DNA from 4 places in the Dietzia sp. Alg238-R159 genome. Region 3 is predicted to be linked to each of the others. Evidence: predicted binding sites of a transcription regulator. Region 3 holds the regulator's gene; each other region holds the start of a gene.
What was found. The regulator LexA, encoded in region 3, represses DNA repair genes until DNA is damaged. The targets are predictions, from matches to a motif close to CGAACANNTGTTCG.

Region 1 (5,034 bases), on a different contig from region 3:
GGCCGATCCCGGTCGCGCGTAGACGTGGCGCACTCGGGGCTCGCCGGCAACGGTCTCGACGTCGGCGAGCAGCGTCGGCGCCGCGTCTATGTCGACAACGGTTTCAGCAGTGACCATCCCGTGGTCTGCCGTCAAGATGAGCTTGCAGTCGCGGGGCAGGTCAGTGGCCAGGTCTGCGACGCTCCTGTCCACTTCGCGCAGGACCTGCAGCCACTCGGGAGATCCCGGCCCGTGAATGTGGCCGATGAGGTCGAGGTTGCCGAAGTATGCGTAGACGAACCGTCGAGCGCGAGACGGCTCGATGAAGGTGTCGAGTACGCCCTGGCGGACTTCGTCAAGAGAGTTCGCCGCCCGATAGTCGCCTTCCGCCCGGAACGCTGCACGGGTCAGGCCTGACTCGCGAAAGTCCTCCCGCATGACGTAGGTGACGTCGACCCCGTCCGCGGCGAGCAGTTCGAGCAGGCTCGGTTGCTGTTGGACCTGCCGGGGCGGGAAGCGATCTATCGCCGAGGGGCCGCTCGACGATTCGACCGTCCACCGCAGGGGGTTGAACGACCTCGGTGGTCCGCCGGACTCGTCGGAGATCCGAAAGCTGTATCCCACGATGCCGTGCTTGGAACACGGAGCGCCCACCGCGAGGCTGGTCAGGCTCGTCGCCGTTGTCGAGGGAAAGCCTGCAGAGATCATGCGGCTGGTCATCGCTGCGAGCGTGGGGGCATCTTCCGCGTGTCGGCGGATGAGTTCGGCGCCCAGCCCGTCGATGAGTACGAGTACCGCGTCCCGAGTCGGCAGTATACGCAGCGGGTTAGGTAGATCTAGACCCAGGGCGGCGGCTACTGACGGCATGACGTCGGCCAGCGAATTGTCCGACGGGCTGGCGGGAATCGGGCTCATTCACTCACCATCCCTCAAGACCCGCTCGGAGTGGGGGAAATCCGTGCCCCCAGGAGGTTCGGTTCACTCGGTGCGGCCCTCGTGGTGTCAGAAGGGTGGTGGGTCGATGAGTTCGTCGAGGCGTTCGTGGAGTAGGGCGCGGATGCCTTTTTCGATGTCGCTGTGGTGGGGCTTGTTGCGGGCCCACCAGCGGCTGGCGCTCTCGGGGGTGGCGCTGGCGGGGGTGGCTTTCTCGGGCGTGGTGTCGGTGGCCGCGGCGGTGGTGGAGCTGGCCGCGCCGGTGCTGGAGCTGGCGGCGCCCGTGCCGGGCGCGGGTGGGGTGGGGTCAAAGGTGCGGACGCGTTCGGCGTTGCGGCGTTCGGTGCGGTGGCGGGCGGCGCGGCGGGACCAGAAGGTCGGCTCGGCGTCGGCCTTCTCGTCGCCGGTGGGGTCGGGGCTGCGGCGTTGCTGCCGGGTCCACGCCTCGGTCTCGGCGCGGGCCTGTTCGCGCCGGTACTCGGCCAGTGGGCCGGAGGGTCGGGTGAGCATGGTGGTGCCGTCCGGGGTGCGCACGGTCAGAGTGCCGTCGGGCTGCAGGTCGTAGATCCAGTCGGAGAAGGTCTTGAACCGGTGATGCCGGCGGCACATCGCGGCGAGGTTGGCCTCGATGGTGTGTCCGCCCCGCTGGGGGTCGGCGTGATCGAACGGCACCACATGATCCAGATCACAGGCCTCGGCCGGGATTGCGCAGCCGGGGTGGCGACAGGTGCCATCGCGCAGCCGGATCCGGCGGGCCAACTGGGCACCGGGCCGGTACTTCAGTGCGGCGCGGGCGTCATCGGCGGCCCCGATGCGCGGGTCGATGGGCTCGAAGGTGGCTCCGTCGCTGGTGGCGAGCATGTCCAGCAGGGCCTGCAGGGCGGCCTGGCCGGTGCGGGTGAACTCCACCCGGGCGCCGCCAGCGTCGCGGGCGTGGTTGCCGGTGGCGATGACGGTGACCTTCGGCCGCAACGCCACCCCGGCACCAGGCGCGCCGGGCCGGCCGGGGCGGGCAGGGGTGCCGGCTAGGCCGGGATCGCCGCACACCAGGGACATCAGGGCGTCGGCGCGCCGCTCGGCGATCGAGTAGTCCTCGACCTCGCCAGAGCCGCCGGTGCCGGTGTTGGTGTCGGTGTCGGGGTTGGCGGTGTCGGCTTGGGTGTTGGCGGCGGCTTGGGCGTCGGCGTACTTGTGGTCTTTCACGCGTTGGTCGAGGGCCTCGGCCAGGACGGCCGCTTCCTCGGTGGCCAGGATCGCCGACACACTCGACATGCCGTCGACGCCCTTGTGGAACCGCACCCCGCGGGTGCGGGCCGCTTCCTGACGGCGCAGGCGGATGCCGTTCGCGTCGTAGCGGGCGATGATCGCATCGACGTTGCCGCGGATGGCTTTCTCACCCAASCGCACCCCGCCCTCGATCGCGGCGAGATACTCCTCGACGACCTGCCGCTGCACCGCCTCGAGCACATCGACGTGGACGGTGGCCATCTGCGAGGCCAGGATATTCGCRGCCTGCAGATCCAGCCGCCCCTGCGCCATCGCGGACAGGATCGCCGGATACCGCAGGTGCAGATCGAGGGCGAAGGTGATCATCCGTTCGGCCCGGCCCGTCGAGATCGCCATCGCCGACACCACGTACCCGGCCGCGACATCGATCGGATCGAGYACSGCATGACCGGGCCGACACTCACCGCCGCCCGCMCCGGACTCCTCCCGGCGCTGGCATTCGACAAACAACTCGTAACAGGCCACGAACCGGCGCGCCGCCGCACGATTCTCGCCCATCCACCCCTCACGCGCCGCCGCCCGCAGCCCCGACAGCGACACGGGCGCCGCGGAACCGGCGCCGCCGCCGGACGGGGACGGGCCACCGGACGAGGAGGGGCCACCGGACGGGGATGGGGACGGGCCACCGGCCGCGGCGTCTGCGTTACCGCCCATGTGCCCCACCCCCTGCCCGTCTGGCTGGTATCGAATCTGTGTTCTACAGTACGCACACACATTCGAGTACGCAAGGGTTTTCCCCCGACGCACCGGAGGAGCACAGGAGACGCGCCGGGGGTCGAGCAGCTAGGCCGAATCGCGCGGTTCCGGGCCGACGACGTCGAAGAGCATGGCGGTGAACTGCCCGTCGGTGTCGAGTTGACGACGGTGGAGGCGGAGCCGACGGGGGAGCAGGGGGCGGCCGGAGCCGAGGACCACCGCGCACTGGTGGATCCACACCCGGTCGAGCAGGCCGAGATCGGCGAACTGGCCGGCGAGGTCGCCTCCACCGACCACCCAGACGTCCCGCCCCGCCGCGGCCTCGACGAGGCGGGGGTGCAGGTCGGCGAGATCGCCGGCGAAGAACTCCACGCCGTCGACGGGGTCGAGGTCCCGGTGGGTGACGACCCAGGTGGGCTGTGAGTACGGCCAGACGAACGGTTGGCCGTCCTTGGTGAGATCCCGGCGGACCCACTCGAAGGTGTTCGCACCGCAGACGATCGAGCCGACGCCGGCGAAGAACCGGTCGAAGTGGAGCTCGGGCGCCGACTCGTCATCGGCCCCGGCAGTCGACCCCGGCGCGGCGCCTCCGGGAGTGGTGAAAAGCCAGGTGAGGCTTTCGTCGTCGTCGGCGATGTACCCGTCGAGGCTCGTCGCGGTGCAGTAGATCGTGGCCATGCTCATGAATCGCACGGTGGCGCGCGCCGCGCGAGGGGGAGAGGGCCCGTACTCAGCGCCGGCCGCGTGCCTCGCGGTAGATCTCGACCAGGGAGTCCGTGGAGGAATCGAAGGTGGGGCCCGGGTGGGTGTCGGCGGTGAGCGCGCCCAGCAACTCGCCGGCCTGGGCCTTGCCCAGCTCGACGCCCCACTGGTCGAACGCGTTGATGCCGAGGATCGCGGCCTGGGTGAACACGATGTGTTCGTACAGTGCGATGAGCTGGCCGAGGACACCCGGCGAGAGCGACGGCGCGAGGATCGTGGTGGACGGCCGGTTCCCGGGCATGACCTTGTGGGGCGCGAGAGTCGGGTCGACGCCGTCGGCGAGGACCTCCTCCTCGGTCTTGCCGAACGCCAGGACCCGCGACTGCGCGAACAGGTTGGCCATGAGCAGGTCGTGCATGGACACCGCGTCCGACCCATCGGTGGGGTGGGCGTCCAGGTCCGTGCCCGGGCGGGCGATCCCGATGAAATCGACGGGAACCAGCTGGGTGCCCTGGTGGAGGAGCTGGAAGAACGCGTGCTGGCCGTTGGTGCCGGGCTCGCCCCAGTAGACCTCGCCGGTGGGGTAGGTGACATCGGAGCCGTCGAGCCGGACCGACTTGCCGAGCGACTCCATGGTCAGCTGCTGCAGGTAGGCCGGGAACCGTCGGAGGTCCTGGGTGTAGGGGATCACGGCCTTGGACTGCGACCCGAGGAAGCACGTGTACCAGATCCCCAGCAGCGCCATGAGGACCGGTGCGTTGTGCTCGGGCGCCTCGGTGGCGAAGTGCTCATCCATCGTGTGGAAGCCCTCGAGCAGTTCGATGAACGCCGGTGGCCCCACCGTGATCATCACCGACAGCCCGATGGCGGAGGAGACGGAATATCGTCCACCGACCCAGTCCCAGAACTCGAACATGTTGTCCGCCGCGATGCCGAAGTCGGCGACCTTCTCGGCGGCGGTGGAGACGGCGACGAAGTGCGAGGCGATCGCGTCCTCGGAGCCGAGGGCCTCCACGAAGTGCCGGCGCGCCGCGTGCGCGTTGGCCATGGTCTCCTGGGTGGTGAACGTCTTGGAGGCGACCACCACCAAGGTCGTTGCCGGGTTGATCTCCGCGAGGGTGGCCGAGAGGTCGGCGGGGTCGACGTTGGAGACGTACCTGGCGCTGATGCCGGCCGTCCGGAACTGCCGCAGGGCGCTGTCGACCATCACCGGGCCAAGGTCGGAGCCCCCGATGCCGATGTTGAGCACCGTGTCGATCCGCTCGCCCGTGTGTCCGGTCCACTCGCCGGAGCGGACGCGGTCGGAGAAGTCGGCCATGCGTGTGAGTACCGCGTGGACGTCGGCCACCACGTTCCGGTCGTCGACGACGAGTTCGGCATCGGGCGGAAGACGGAGCGCAGTGTGGAGAACCGCGCGATCCTCGGTCGTGTTGATGC
Region 2 (5,034 bases), on a different contig from region 3:
GGAGCTCGCGGAGTTCGTCGACGACATCGCCCTGTGGGCCGACGTGCACGACTTCGCCGCCGACCACCCGGCAGGACGCAACCCCTACCTCGGACCGGGTTTCGAGTTCACCGAACGCCGACCGGGCTCCGCGCCCTGGGTGACCAGGCTGCACCACTTCTCGACCGGCGCGCGCACGTCCATGGGCGTCACCGGAAACCAGCTGTCCGGCATCTACGGAGGTGTCGGTCGCATCGCGGGGGCGGTCACCACCGCGATCACTCGCGAGAACTGGGACCGCCTCGCGGACGACTTCGCGGGCTTCGAGTTCCGCGAGGTCCGGTCGATCGGCCCGCACCGCCCCGACGACGGCTGGTACCCGACGAGACCCCGCTACTGACGGCCCCGCCATCAGAACGGCGGCTCATCGTCGAACGCCGAGGACCGCGGCTGGTCCTGCTGGGGCCGGTCATCCTGCGGGGGAGCCGAGCGCTGCGGACGCCCTGACCGGGGTTCCTGTCGACGATGGTGCGCCTGGGCCCGCAGCCTGCTGCGCTCCGCCGCGCGGCGGTGACGCAGGTGGGGGCGCCTCCTCGACGCCGGTGAGCCGCTGCCGGTCCTGCCGGCTTCGGCCGCGTCCTGCTGCCGTCGGCTGGACTCCGGATGCCGCGGCGGGGCGAGCGCGGCCAGCGGTCCACCGGGGGCCGTCGTGATGCGCGTTCCCGGATCGGCCTCCGGGTGATTGGGGCCGTGGAGCCAGACGTAGGTTCCGTCGATGTCCCGGTAGTAAGCCCAGATTCCCTCGGTCTTGAGTCGGTGGTGGAAGCGGCAGAGGGAGCCGAGATCATCGGACGTGGTGTGCCCGCCGCACTCCGGGTTGTCATGGTCGAACGGGATGATGTGGTCGAGGTCGGTCTTCTCGGCCGGCGTCTGGCAACCGGGGAAGACACAGGTGCCGTCGCGGCCCTTGCAGAAGCGTGCCAACGCCTCGGAGGGCGTGTACCGCCGGGCCGCGTAGCAGTCGGGGTCCGCGAGATCTGCCAGTGAGTCGATCCGGCGACGAGCGCTGCGCTCCAGCTGGTCGGCGGTGTGACCGGTGATCGGCCCGTAGCCGGCCAGCGTGAGGCCACGGTTGTCCGGACTACCGTCGTCGTAGGCGTAGATGGTCACCCGCCGAGCGGCCGCCTGTCCGTCCGGGTCACCGGGGTGTTCGCCGTCGACGTCGGGCAGGCAGGCCCACCCGCGACTCAGCGCCAAGAGGCCCGCGGCACGCAACTCACCGAGAGAACGCGGGTCGTCCTCGGAGGCGGTGCGCGCGAGGGCCTCGATGCGGTCGGCGATCTCCACGGCGGTCTCTGCGGTGAGGTGCGCTGTGATGAGGGCCCTGTCGTCGGCCAGCGGCACCATCTCGACATCCTGGTCCCGCCGCGCCTCCCTCGCCCTGGCGTCGGCCCCGACCGGGTCGCACGCCGAGACGGCTTTGGTGAGCATCTTTCGTAGCGGACCGAGTCTCGGTGGGTGAGTGCGGCGTCTGGTGGGAGCCAGTGCCTCACTGATCCGCCTGTCGAGTTCGGGCATGAGTTCATCGGAGACCATCGCGGTCTCCTCGGCGATCGTGTGGGCGGCGAGGATGCCGATCCATCCGGTCGCGAGCAGGGCGGCGGTACGGGGGAGCCGCTCGGTCAACTCGACCGCGGTGGTGACCAGACGCGAGGCGCCGTGCCGGGACAACGCCATCGAGGCGCTGACCATCGAGGCGGCGGTCTCCCACGGGTCCCGGTGGCGGTCGCGCTGTCCCGCGACCCGGACGCAGTCATAGGCGAAGGCGACGGTGCGTCCCTCCGCCGCGTTGATCAGGCGTTGGGCGAGATATCCGCGCTGTTGATGTGGATCCCACCGGGCGTAGGCCTCTGGGACGATCACGTCGACGGCGGGACCCGTGGCGGTCGTGAACCCCTTCGGCGGCACGAGTGGGGCAGGCGCGGCGGGGGCTACGGGGTCGCCGGTTGCATCGGGGTCGCCGGAGGCGTCAGGGACGGTGGAATCGTGGGCGTCGGGCGTGGAGGTGGTGGTCATGATTCGACCGTATGTTCTAGGTACGACAGTGTGCGCATCACTCGTGTTATCGAAAGTGCTGTCGAGTACGACCGGCGTGGGAGGAGAGGGCCAAGCCAGTCGTCGTCGTTTCCTGACCGCCACGCCCGGCGCCCACTGACTGCGGTGCCCTCTGACCTGCGGTGCCCTGCGCGCCCCTCGCAGGGCACCGCAGGTGGGAGGTCTGCGCGAGCCGGCGCCGGCGAGCTCGGGCTGCCGGTGTCGTGGGGAATCGGGGGAGGTGAGTCGGACGCGGCGAATCGCGCGCGGAGGGGTCGGGTGGTCGACGCTGCGGTACTGGCAGGCGCGGTACTGGCAGGAGTGCACGCCGTCTGACCTGCGGTGCCCAGCTCGCCGTCTGCAGGGCGCCGCAGGTCAGCGCGTCGGGGCCGGTTTCAACCCGGTCGGGCGACGATGAGGCATGCCTCGCTGCCGTCGGGGACGTACCAGCGATGGGGGAGGGCGCCGTTGTACCTCGCGACGTCGCCCGCCTCGAGTCGGGTGAGCGAATCGCCGACCTCGAGCAGGACGGTGCCCCGGGTGACGTAGAGCCATTCCTGGCCGGGGTGTTCGAAGAACCGGCCCGGGACGTGGTTGGTCTCCACGAACTCGAGGAACTGCGTGCCCCCCGGGCCTCCGGGCAGGAGTCGGGTGTGACCGCCGACCGTGCCCTCCGCCCGGGTCAGGGTGGCGCCCTCGGTGGAGCGCTGGACGTCGACCCGGTCGGAATGGGCCGGGTCCTGGCCGGAGCCGCCGGAGCCGCCGGCGCCGCCGGGGTCGGAGGCCCCGCCTGTGTTGACCGCGTCGAGGAGGTGGGCCTGGGTCGTGCCCAGGGCGTGGGCGAGCCCCTCGAGCGTGGACATGCTCGGGGCCGCCTTGCCGCGCTCGATCTGGCTGAGGAAGGGCTGCGAGATCCCGGCCTGGTCGGCCACCTCAACGAGCGTCAGTCCGAGTTGGCGGCGGTGGTGCCGGATGCGCGCGCCGAGACGGTCCAGCGAGTCGCCTCGTGCGGTGGTCATGGGGCCTCCCGTGCGGTTGGGGCGGGTCGGGGTCTGGCGGGGCGGGATCTGGTGGGACGCGGTCTGCCGGGGTCAGTATTCGTGCAGGTAGTCGCGTCGGCGCGGAACTGGCGGACACCGGAACCACGCCGGAACAGCGGGGTAATGCCGCCGAAACACGGGGCCACCACACTCATCATTATTGATCCGATCAATACCCGGGGTCACTATCCCGCCCCGGGGTCGGATGCACAAGTGCCGCAGGCGATCAGGGAGACCGGGCCGGTGGGACGGAGCCGACGGCAGAGGAGGGGAACGATGGAACCACGACGAGCGACACAGCGCGATGCACAGCGCGGAGTCGGGGCCGAGCGAGCCGCGGCGCGCCACGTGGACCGCATCGCGGGGGCGCGACTGCAGGGCGGTCGGGTGGTCGACGTGGACATCGTCGACGGGGTGGTCGTGGCCGTGACGGACGCGGGGGCCACCCCGACGCGCGGTGGTCCTACCGGGGGCGAATCGGTGATCGACGCCCGCGGCTACATGGTGCTCACCGCGCCCGCGGAGCCGCACGCCCACCTCGACAAGGCCCTGAGCTGGGGCGCCACGCGGCCGCCGGGCTGCGATCTGGGCGCCGCGATCGACGCGTGGCGGGCCTACGCCGCGACGGTCGACGAGGACGAGATCCACGCCCGCGCCCTGGCCGCGGCGCGCAAGCTCGTGGCCAACGGGACGACCGCGGTGCGCAGCCACGTGGACCTGCACGACGACCACGACCCGCTGCGCGGCGTCCGCGCTCTCGTCCGCGTCCGCGACGAGCTGGCCGGCGTGATGGACCTGCAGATCTCGGTGATGGTCAACGAGGTCGACCCGGCGGACCGGGCGCGCGCCGCGATCGCGGCCGGCGCCGACCTCATCGGCGGGGCCCCGCACATCTCCACCGACCCGGTCTCCGAGACGCACCGGCTGGTGGACCTCGCCGAGGAGCTGGGCACCGGCATCGACCTGCACGTGGACGAGTTCCTCGACGGCGACCACGCCATGCTCGAGGTGTTCACCGAGCGCGTCGCGTCCTGGCCCGCGGGGCAGATCCGCACGGCCGGGCACTGCTGCCGGATCGGCTCGCTCGACGCGGCGGGCCAATCCCGCGCGGCCGGCGCGCTGGGCAGGGCGGACGTCGGGGTGGTGACGCTGCCGATCACCAACCTGTACCTGCAGGGCCGCACCGGCTGCACCTCGGTCCCGCGCGGCCTGCCCCCGGTGCGGGCCCTGCTCGAGACCGACGTGACCGTCGCCGCCGGCGCCGACAACGTGCGCGACCCGTTCAACCCGGTCGGCCGCTCCGACGCCACCGAGACGGCGATGCTGCTGATCGTGGCCGCCCACCTCGACATGGACACCGCCTGGCAGCTCGTCACGGGCGGCGCCCGCGAGGTCATGGGTCTGCCGCCCGCCGGCCCCTCGCCCGGCCTCCGGGCCGACCTGCTGCTGGTCCGGGCGGGCGGGCTCGACGACGTGATCGCCGACGCGCCACCCGACCGGATCGTGTTGCGCGCGGGCTGCGTGGTGGCGGCGAGGGAGGTCCTCGTCGTCGTCGACCCCGGTGTCGCGCCGTGCGGCGTCACCTCGCCCCGTGCCCAGCCGCCCGACGGCCGAACCCCCACCACCCACCGACCGACACCCACCTACGAGGAGACCCGATGACCACACCCACCGACATGCGGGCGGCGCAGGCCGCCCGGCCCGGCAGCGAGATCCTCGGATTCGACGGCGTCGGCGTGACCTACCCCAACGGTACCCGCGCTCTCGACGGCGTGGACCTGCGGATCCGCGCCGGCGAGTTCGTCAGCGTCGTGGGCCCGTCCGGCTGCGGCAAGTCCACGCTGCTCAGCCTCGCGTCCGGGCTCGCCACCCACACCGACGGCTACATGCAGACCGGCACCGACCGCATCGGCTACGTCTT
Region 3 (5,034 bases):
TCGGTGAATTCCAGCTCGAGGAGAGATCCTCGATGCGCCGGGTGGCGGGGCTCTCCACCGAACTCCAGGACGTCAACGACGCCGAGTACCGCCAGCTCCGACTCGAACGTGTCGTGCTCGTCGGTGTCTGGACCGAAGGGTCCGCCGCACAGGCGGACGCCGCGATGGACGAGCTCGCCCAGCTCGCCGAGACCGCGGGATCGGAGGTGTGCGACGCGCTCATCCAGCGCCGCGACAAGCCCGATGCCGCCACGTACATCGGGTCGGGCAAGGTCAGCGTCCTCAAGGACGTGATCGCGGCGACCGGCGCCGACACCGTCATCTGCGACGGCGAGCTCACCCCGGGGCAGCTGCTCGCGCTGGAGAAGGCGGTCAATGTCAAGGTCATCGACCGTACCGCGCTGATCCTCGACATCTTCGCGCAGCACGCCACCAGCCGTGAGGGCAAGGCCCAGGTGACGCTCGCCCAGATGGAGTACATGCTGCCCCGTCTGCGTGGTTGGGGCGAGTCGTTGTCCCGCCAGGCGGGCGGCCGTGCCGGCAGCAACGGCGGCGTCGGTCTTCGCGGCCCGGGTGAGACCAAGATCGAGACCGATCGGCGCCGGATCCGCGAGCGGATGGCCCGTCTGCGTCGCGACATCAAGGGGATGAAGCAGTCCCGGGACACCAAACGGCACCGTCGGCGTTCCACTCCGGTGCCGTCCATCGCCATCGCCGGATACACGAACGCCGGGAAGTCCAGCCTGCTCAACCGGATCACCGGAGCCGGCGTCCTGGTTCAGAACGCCCTGTTCGCCACCCTCGATCCGACGACGAGGAAGGCCGAGTTGCCCGACGGCAGGGCGGTCGTCTTCACGGACACCGTGGGATTCGTCAGGCATCTGCCGACCCAGTTGGTCGAGGCCTTCAGGTCGACTCTTGAAGAGGTCGTCGACTCCGAGTTGCTCCTCCACGTGGTGGATGGTTCGGATGCCTTCCCGCTCCGCCAGATCGAGGCGGTGCGCAAGGTGATCAACGAGGTGGTGGAAGAGCAGAACGCGGAGCGTCCCCGCGAACTTCTCGTCATCAACAAGATCGACGCCGCGGATCCCGTGGTCCTGACCGAATTGCACCACGCGCTACCCGACGCCGTGTTCGTCTCGGCGGTCACCGGGCAGGGCGTCGACGAGCTCCTCGAGAGGATCACCCAGATCGTCGCCTCCGGGGACACCGAGCTGACCCTGTCCGTTCCGTACTCCCGCGGGGACGTGGTGTCGCGGGTCCACGCCGAGGGCGCGGTGGTCGAGGAGGAACACACCCAGGACGGAACCCGGCTGGTGGTCCGGTTGCCCGCGTCCGTGGCCGGCGAACTGGACGAGTTCGCGGTCCGCGATCCACATGACGGCGCCGCCTGACCCCTGCGGGGACGGGCGGCGCGTCAATCGAACAACGGGCTCAGAGCTTCCGGAACACCGTCACGACCTTGCCGAGGATCGTCGCGTGCTCGCCCGGAATCGGGCTGAACGACGGATTGTGGGGCAACAACCAGACTCCGCTCGAGTCGTTCCGGAAGGTCTTGACCGTGGCCTCCCCGTCGATCATGGCGGCGACGATCTCCCCGTTGTCCGCGACGTTCTGCCGCCTGACCACCACGTAGTCGCCATCGCAGATGGCGGCGTCGATCATCGACTCGCCGACGACCTTGAGCATGAACAGATCACCTGACCCGACGAGGTCCGCCGGCAGGGGGAAGATCTCCTCGACGGCCTGTTCCGCGAGGATGGGCCCGCCCGCCGCGATCCGGCCGAGGACGGGTACGTAGACGGGTTCGACCGCGCCTCCCGGACGCTGGGGCTCCGGCGCAGGTGACCGGCGGCCCCGTGACTTCTGCCCCGGGACACCGTGGACGTCGACCGCGCGCGGCTTGTGAGGATCCCGCGTCAGGAAGCCCTTCTTCTCCAACGTGCGGAGTTGATGCGCCACCGACGACGTGGACTGTAAGCCGACCGCGTCCCCGATCTCGCGGATGCTCGGCGGATAACCACGCTCCTTGACGGTGTCGTGGATGTGCAGGAGAACGCTCTTCTGTCGGTCCGTCAGTGACTCGAAATCGGGCTTCGGCATCTCGTGGGGTCCCTTCGGCGAATGAATGTTCGACGCTGTGATCTGTCTACACCCTAGTGCCAACCACCGCCTTGCGCCACACACGTGTTCGAAGAAATTCCTCTGCGAATCGTGATTGTGTCGGAGTCGCGTGATACAACTCTAGGGGAGTTCGGATTCGAACAGATGTACTGAGACAGACATACAGGTGTGCGAACCCTGATCGCACACCGTATCGAGTAGGGAGCCACCATGACCGTTGTCGAGCTTCAGTCCCACCCACGTCCGGCCGTGCGGTGGACCGAGGTCTGCCCCGATGACCATCGTGGACAGGGCGCTCACCTCGACCGGCCGAGAGATGTGTCGGTGCTCGTGCGTCCCACGCCTGCGCCGCGGCGCACGCTGGTCCGACCCGAGGGCAATCGGCTGGCCGTCACGTCCGCCCGTGCGGGGAACCTCGTCCGGCCGCGGGTGGCGGCCCGTCCGGCCACCGTCACATCGGTCGCCCCCGGTCGGCGTGTACTCGTGCGCCCGGTCTCGACGGACCGCGCGCGGGCGTGCCACGTCGAGGCCCCGGTGTCCACCGGGGTGGTCGACGACGTGCCGGCCTGGGCACTGCTGGCGTGCGGGATCGCATTCGGCGTGATCATGCTTCTCGCAGTGGCCTTCCTCGGCGGACCCGCCTACGCGTGACCGGGCAGCGGGCCTCCTAGAATGGACCGCGGGCGGCGGTCTGCCACCCCCGCGTTCCGTCAGGCACGATCCGGGACGTGTGAACTCCGGTCGACGAAGGGCCCCACGGGAATGTACTGCCCGACATGCCATCACGAGGACTCCCGGGTGATCGACTCACGATCCGTCGACGAGGGACAGGCGATCCGGCGTCGACGGGAGTGCCCCCGGTGCGGACACCGGTTCACGACGCTCGAGACGCCACTGCTGACGGTTCTCAAGCGGAACGGGGTGACCGAGGCGTTCAGCCGGGACAAGGTCGTTCGCGGTGTCCGCCGCGCGTGCCAGGGACGATCGGTCGACGAGGACGCTCTCCGTCGCCTCGCCCAGCAGGTCGAGGACGCAGTGCGCTCCGGCGGTGTGTCCGAGGTTCCGGCCCACGAGATCGGGCTCGCCATCCTGGGCCCTCTGCAGGATCTGGACGAGGTCGCCTACCTGCGTTTTGCATCCGTGTACAAGCAGTTCAGCTCGGCCGACGACTTCGAACGCGAGATCATCGCCCTCCGAGAGCGTCGCGCGAGCCGCTGACCGCGCAACGTCATCTGGACGACCGTGGGGCGAGCGCAGACGCCACCGCCTTGTCGATCCGCTCTGCCGACACTGGACGGGCCGTACCCAGTGACTGCGCGAACAGCCCCACCCGGTACTCGGCGAGCATCCACCGCAGATCCCGGCACGCCCGCGCCCCGCCCGGCCGCCGTCGCAGGGCCGCGCATGCGTCCTCGACGGTCGACTCGGAGCGGCTCAACTTCGCCGTGAGCTCGCCGTGCCGGGCGGGAGACTTCTCCGCGAGGTCCAACCGGACACCGACCGCCCGCACATGCCGCTCCAGATGTGGGAGCACATCCGAGGGATGGCGTGCGAGGAATCCCTGTCCGACGAGGAAGTCCAGCGAGGGACGGACATCGTCGGCGACGTCTGCCGGCACCTCCGCCAAACGGCCCGACACGGACTGGGCGGCCATCAGCGCGGGAACCGCCGCCGAGATCGCGGACGCCACCGCACCGGGGACCTCCGCCCTCGCAGTGGCCTGGATATCCTGGAACTCCGCGACCGTGAGAACCGGTGAGCCCTTACGTCGGGCGATGATCCGCCCACTCGCGGCGAGCGACGCATCCGAGACCAGGGACTCCATCCCGCCATGCGGGTACTGGGTGAGCGCGAGCCGCTGCTGGACCGGGCGACCGCGCAGAATCGATGCCGTCGAGACCAGGCCGCCCGAGACCAGCGTGAGCACAGCCGACGCCTGTGTGGATCGACGCTCGTCCTCCGTGGCGCACGCCACGAGGTGAATTCCGTCCCCACCGACACGCAGGGCGGGGTAGACGGTCACCTCGACACCGTCCACCGAGCCGGTGACCGACTGCGGGAGGTCGCCGATGGTGTCGGATGTCCACTCCCGGCAGGGCCCCTTGTCGGGTACCAGACGGGCGTTGAGGGTCGCCCGTACCCTGTCCACCAACCGGGTCCTCAACTGCGCGAGATCCGTTCCGGAGGCCACGACCTCGTCCCCGTCGACCGCCTCGAAACGCATCCGGAGATGGCCCGATAGCTGGTTCTGATCGAAGTCACGCGGGTCGACCGTGGTACCGATCCGAGCAGACAGCGCCCGCGCGAGCGCAACGGACAGCGGGGCGGACCGGGGCGAGACGTCTCCCGCCAACAGCGACGCGAACTCGGCGGGAGGAGAACACAGTCGACGCAGATACTTGGGCAGCGTGCGGAGCATCTCCGTATAGAGCTCCTCCCGCAGCCCCGGCACCAGCCATTCGAACCCGGCGGTGGTGACCGAGGACAGCTGCGGCAGCGGGATGCGCACCGTGATCCCGTCGGTGGTGACGCCCGGATCGAACGCGTACCGCAGTTCGAAACTCCGCTCTCCCTGACGCCAGAAGGGCGGAAAATCGGCGGCATCGGGCACCGCCTCGGAGGTGCGTATGTCCTCGGGGGTGAGACGGAGGGACTCCTGGTCGCGATGACCACGCTTCTTCCACCAGGACTCCAGATGCCGGCCGGAGGTGATGTCCTCGGGCAGGCGGTCGAGATAGAAGGCCACCAGTGCCTCGTCGTCGATCACCAGATCCCGACGGCGGCTCCGCGTCTCCAGTTCACGGGCCTGCTCCACGGCCTCGGCGTTCTCGCGGATGACCGGGACCCGGGTATCCAGGCGCCCTTCCACGATCCCGTGGCGGACGAGCATCTCGCGGGCGAGCGGGGCGT
Region 4 (5,034 bases), on a different contig from region 3:
GTCCGGGGTGCGCACCAGCAGGGTGCCGTCGGGCTGRAGGTCGTAGATCCAGTCSGAGAAGGTCTTGAACCGGTGATGGCGCCGGCACATTGCGGCGAGGTTMSCCTCGATGGTGTGCCCGCCCCGCTGGGGGTCGGCGTGATCGAACGGCACCACATGGTCCAGATCACAGGCCTCGGCCGGGATCGCACAGCCGGGGTGGCGACAGGTGCCATCGCGCAGCCGGATCCGGCGGGCCAACTGGGCGCTGGGCCGGTATTTAAGGGCGGTGCGGGCGTCATCGGCGGCGCCGATGCGCGGGTCGATGGGTTCGAAGGTGGCTCCGTCGCTGGTGGCGAGCATGTCGAGCAGGGCCTGCAGGGCGGCCTGGCCGGTGCGGGTGAACTCCACTCGGGCGCCGCCGGCGTCGCGGGCGGTGTTGCCGGTGGCGATGACGGTGACCTTCGGCCGCAACGCCACCCCGGCACCCGGCGCGCCGGGACGGCCGGGGCGGGCGGGGGTGCCGGCTAGGCCGGGATCGCCGCACACCAGGGACATCAGGGCGTCGGCGCGACGCTCGGCGATCGAGTAATCCTCGACCTCGCCAGAGCCGCCGGTGCCGGTGTCGGTGTCGGGGTCGGCGGTGTCGGCTTGGATGTTGGCGGCGGCTTGGGCGTCGGCGTACTTGTGGTCTTTCACGCGTTGGTCGAGGGCCTCGGCCAGGACGGCGGCTTCCTCGGTGGCCAGGATCGCCGAGACACTGGACATGCCGTCGACGCCCTTGTGGAACCGCACCCCGCGGGTGCGGGCCGCTTCCTGACGGCGCAAGCGGATGCCGTTGGCGTCGTAGCGGGCGATGATCGCATCGACGTTGCCGCGGATGGCTTTCTCGCCCATGCGCACCCCGCCCTCGATCGCGGCGAGATACTCCTCGACGACCTGCCGCTGCACCGCCTCGAGCACATCGACGTGGACGGTGGCCATCTGCGAGGCCAGTATATTCGCAGCCTGCAGATCCAGCCGCCCCTGCGCCATCGCGGAGAGGATCGCCGGATACCGCAGGTGCAGATCGAGGGCGAAGGTGATCATCCGTTCGGCCCGGCCCGTCGAGATCGCCATCGCCGACACCACATACCCGGCCGCGACATCGATCGGATCGAGCACCGCATGACCGGGCCGACACTCACCGCCGCCCGCCCCGGACTCCTCCCGACGCTGGCATTCGACAAACAACTCGTAACAGGCCACGAACCGGCGCGCCGCCGCACGATTCTCGCCCATCCACCCCTCCCGCGCCGCCGCCCGCAGTTCCGACATTGCAGTGGGCGCGGAGGGCGAGACAAAGGGGGAGGAGTCGCCGGACGGGGACGGGCCACCGGCCGCGGTGTCTGCGTTTCCGCCCATGTGCTCCACCCCCTGACCGCCTGGCTACCTGGTATCGAATCTGTGTTCTATACTACGCACACCCATTCGAACACGCAAGGGTCGAATCACTACACTTCGCCACCCGGGGCCCATCCCTCTCGACTGGCGCAGAAGAACCCAGCCAGCAGGGTGGACTCGTCGCAATAGGCTGCCTCCATGCTGCCGGTCACCCCTCGGAGCATCGACCACAACAGCCTCACGACCCGGGACGATGCCAGCGAGACGATCTTTCGTTGCCGCCGCCCCTGGCGCCGCCCGCGGGAGGCTGCTAGAGGTGGAGGCACACGCCCCTGCGCCAGGAGGAGGACGAGATGATCGCCGAGGACCGTATCGACCCGGACGAGTACACCCCGGGCCCGGATTCAGTCACCGCACCCGAGGAGTACGAGCCCGAGGTGACCGTCGAGGACCCCTTCCGCGAGGCAAATCCGGCCGACGTTGCCGAGCAGGCCATCGAGCTCCCCGCCGACGACGGCGACGGCGAAGCGGTGGGTGACGACGACGAGGTCGCCTGACCCTGCGCTCCGCGCCTGAGCCGGGCGCGGAGCGTGCCGAACCGGCAAGGGGTGCAGCCAAGGTGACGAATCCGCCGTTGCGCCGCCCTGCCGGTGCCGCTAACCTTGCAGCACCAGAAGGGGAGTATCCCTCACACGCGTCGTCGTCATTCCGGCCCTCGGGCCCGGCGGCGCGGGCCGACCAGGCCGGGAGAGACCTTCGATCACCCACTGATCGAAAGGTCCCCGATAATGCACACCCCTCTCTGGCTCTGGCTCGCGGTCATCGCCTTCATCGTCGTGATGCTGGCCATAGACCTCGTCGCCCACCGCAAAGCACATGTCATCGGCGTCAGGGAAGCCGCGGTGTGGTCTGCCGTCTGGATCGCCCTCGGCGTCGGCTTCGGCGCGATCGTCTGGGCGGTCTGGGGCGCGGACTTAGGCCAGCAGTACTTCGCCGGGTATCTCATAGAGAAGTCCCTGGCAGTGGACAATGTCTTCGTCTGGGCGATCATCTTCGCCCACTTCGCGGTGCCCGCCCAGTTCCAGCACCGGGTCCTGTTCCTCGGCGTCCTGGGCGCGCTGGTATTCCGCGGCATCTTCATCGCCGGCGGCGCGCTGCTCATCCAGAACTTCTCCTGGATCCTGTACATTTTCGCCGCATTCCTGCTGTACACGGGCTTTCGCATGATCCGCCAGCGCGACGAGCACCTCAACCCGGACCAGTCCCGCATTCTCGCGGCCTTCCGCCGGCTGGTGCCCATGACGGACACGTTCCACGGTCAGCGGCTGCTGGTCCGTAAGGGCGGGCTGATCATGGCCACTCCCCTGTTGGCTGTGCTGGTGCTGGTCGAGACGACCGATGTGGTCTTCGCCGTCGACTCCATTCCCGCCATCTTCGCGGTCACCGACGAGGTGTTCCTGGTCTTCACGGCCAACGCGTTCGCGATCCTGGGCCTGCGCGCGATGTACTTCCTGCTGGCGGATCTGGTCCACCGGTTCGTCTACCTCAAGATCGGGCTGGCACTGGTGCTGATGTGGGTCGGCGCGAAGATGCTGCTCAAGATCGACGTCTTCTACATTCCGACCCCCATCTCGCTGGCCGTGATCGCGACCATCCTCACCGTGTCGGTCGTGGCGAGCCTGCGGGCCACGCGTGGTCACGAGCGCCAGAGCCCGCCGACACCGGCCGAGCCTCCGTTCCGCATCGCCACCGCCGAGGAGGACGCGCAGCTCGAGCCGCTGTTCCGTCGCGGGCGGACGCGCGGCGTGTCAGAGGACTCCCCCGCCGCGACACCACGCTGACCGTTGCCGAAGAGCGTCCCGCGCACACCCCGCGACAAGCGGGTGCGCGGGACCCTCTCGAGCCCCAGCCCGGGTACGCGTGACGCCTTATGACTTCCGGTTTTCGGGAGTAGGGTCGGCAACAACGCCGGTGATCCTCGTCACTAGCACGGGCCGCACCGGCACCTCTACGAAAGGGCCGGTCATGAGTGTCAACAGTTTCGGTTCGAGGGATTCGCTGGCAGTCGGGGGCGTGGACTACGAGGTCTACCGACTCGATCAGGTCTCCACCGCGGTCCCGCTCCCCTACAGCCTCAAGGTCCTGCTGGAGAATCTCCTGCGCAACGAGGACGGCCGAGTGGTGACGGCCGAGCAGGTCGAGGCACTGCGGGAGTGGACTCCCCAGTCCCCGCCGGAGCGGGAGATCCAGTACACGCCCGCCCGGGTGCTGATGCAGGACTTCACCGGGGTGCCGTGCGTGGTGGATCTGGTCGCGATGCGCGATGCCATCACCGACCTCGGCGGCGACCCCAAGAAGATCAATCCGCTCATCCCCGGCGAGCTCGTGATCGACCACTCGATCATCGCGGACGTATTCGGCCGCCCGGATGCGTTCGAGGTCAATGCCGAGCTGGAGTTCGGCCGCAACCAGGAGCGCTACCAGCTGCTCCGGTGGGCGCAGGAGTCGTTCGCCGACTTCGTGGTGGTCCCGCCGAACACCGGCATCTGCCACCAGGTCAACCTCGAATACCTGTCCCGGGTCGTCTTCACGCGCGAGGGGACCGACGGTATGACCCAGGCCTACCCGGACACGCTCGTCGGTACCGACTCCCACACGCCGATGGTCAACGGTCTCGGCGTGCTGGGCTGGGGCGTCGGCGGCATCGAGGCGGAGGCCGCGTTGCTCGGCCAGCCGATGAGCATGCTGATCCCGCAGGTCATCGGGCTCAAGCTGACCGGCGAGTTGCGGGAGGGCACCACGGCCACCGATCTCGTCCTCACCGTCGCGGAGCTGCTGCGCCAGACCGGCGTGGTGGGCAAGTTCGTGGAGTTCTTCGGCCCGGGCGTCGCGGCGGTCCCGCTGGCCAACCGGGCGACACTGGGCAACATGAGCCCCGAGTTCGGCTCGACGTGCGCCATCTTCCCGGTAGACGACGAGACGCTGGACTACCTGCGGCTGACGGGTCGGTCGGAACAGCAGATCGAGCTGGTCGAGGTCTACGCCAAGGAGCAGGGCCTGTGGCACGACCCGGACAACCCGGCCGAGTACAGCGAGGTCATCGAGCTGGACCTGGGGACGGTGGTCCCGTCGATCGCCGGGCCCAAGCGGCCGCAGGACCGCATCGCGCTGGGCGATGCGCCGGCCGTGGTGCTGGGCAATCTCGACGAGGAGAAGAACCGGTCGGAGAAGGACGACGGGAGTCTGGATGACGCCTCGGCGGACTCCTTCCCCGCCAGCGACCCGGTCTCCCCCGGTTCCACTACGGCGAAGAACGAGCCTCCCCGCCACTACTCCGAGGAGCAGCTGACCGCCAACGCCGAGCTCGGGTGGCCGAGCGATCCGGCGGAGATCATGATCGACGGCGACGAGTCGCCGGTGATCTTCGACCACGCGGACGTGGTCATCGCGGCGATCACCTCGTGCACCAACACGTCCAACCCCTCGGTGATGATCGGAGCGGCGCTGCTGGCCAAGAAGGCCGTGGAGCGTGGTCTGAAGCCCAAGCCGTGGGTCAAGACGACGTTGGCCCCCGGGTCTCGGGTCGTCACCGACTACTACGACCGGTCCGGCCTCACCCCGTACCTGGAGGAGCTCGGGTTCGATCTGGTCGGCTACGGCTGCACGACGTGT

Region 1: G6R20_RS11440 (HNH endonuclease signature motif containing protein) is a predicted target of LexA. The motif match lies at 2,905-2,918, and genes of this name have one in related genera.
Region 2: G6R20_RS10870 (HNH endonuclease signature motif containing protein) is a predicted target of LexA. The motif match lies at 2,060-2,073, and genes of this name have one in related genera.
Region 4: G6R20_RS19060 (HNH endonuclease signature motif containing protein) is a predicted target of LexA. The motif match lies at 1,439-1,452, and genes of this name have one in related genera.

The regions. Positions count from the first base shown of each region.
Region 1 is NZ_UNRI01000004.1:69,256-74,289, reverse strand. It holds gene G6R20_RS11445 (nucleotide pyrophosphatase/phosphodiesterase family protein) at 1-894, opposite strand, end outside; gene G6R20_RS11440 (HNH endonuclease signature motif containing protein) at 982-2,853, opposite strand; gene G6R20_RS11435 (dihydrofolate reductase family protein) at 2,983-3,579, opposite strand; gene pgi (glucose-6-phosphate isomerase) at 3,626-5,034, opposite strand, start outside.
Region 2 is NZ_UNRI01000003.1:524,860-529,893, forward strand. It holds gene G6R20_RS10865 (NAD(P)/FAD-dependent oxidoreductase) at 1-379, shown strand, start outside; gene G6R20_RS10870 (HNH endonuclease signature motif containing protein) at 391-2,055, opposite strand; gene G6R20_RS10875 (XRE family transcriptional regulator) at 2,469-3,092, opposite strand; gene G6R20_RS10880 (amidohydrolase family protein) at 3,390-4,775, shown strand; gene G6R20_RS10885 (ABC transporter ATP-binding protein) at 4,772-5,034, shown strand, end outside.
Region 3 is NZ_UNRI01000002.1:311,721-316,754, reverse strand. It holds gene hflX (GTPase HflX) at 1-1,394, shown strand, start outside; gene lexA (transcriptional repressor LexA) at 1,435-2,103, opposite strand; gene G6R20_RS06210 (hypothetical protein) at 2,335-2,775, shown strand; gene nrdR (transcriptional regulator NrdR) at 2,887-3,342, shown strand; gene hrpA (ATP-dependent RNA helicase HrpA) at 3,353-5,034, opposite strand, start outside.
Region 4 is NZ_UNRI01000010.1:17,930-22,963, forward strand. It holds gene G6R20_RS19060 (HNH endonuclease signature motif containing protein) at 1-1,383, opposite strand, end outside; gene G6R20_RS16345 (hypothetical protein) at 1,716-1,919, shown strand; gene G6R20_RS16350 (TerC family protein) at 2,151-3,203, shown strand; gene G6R20_RS16355 (aconitate hydratase) at 3,388-5,034, shown strand, end outside.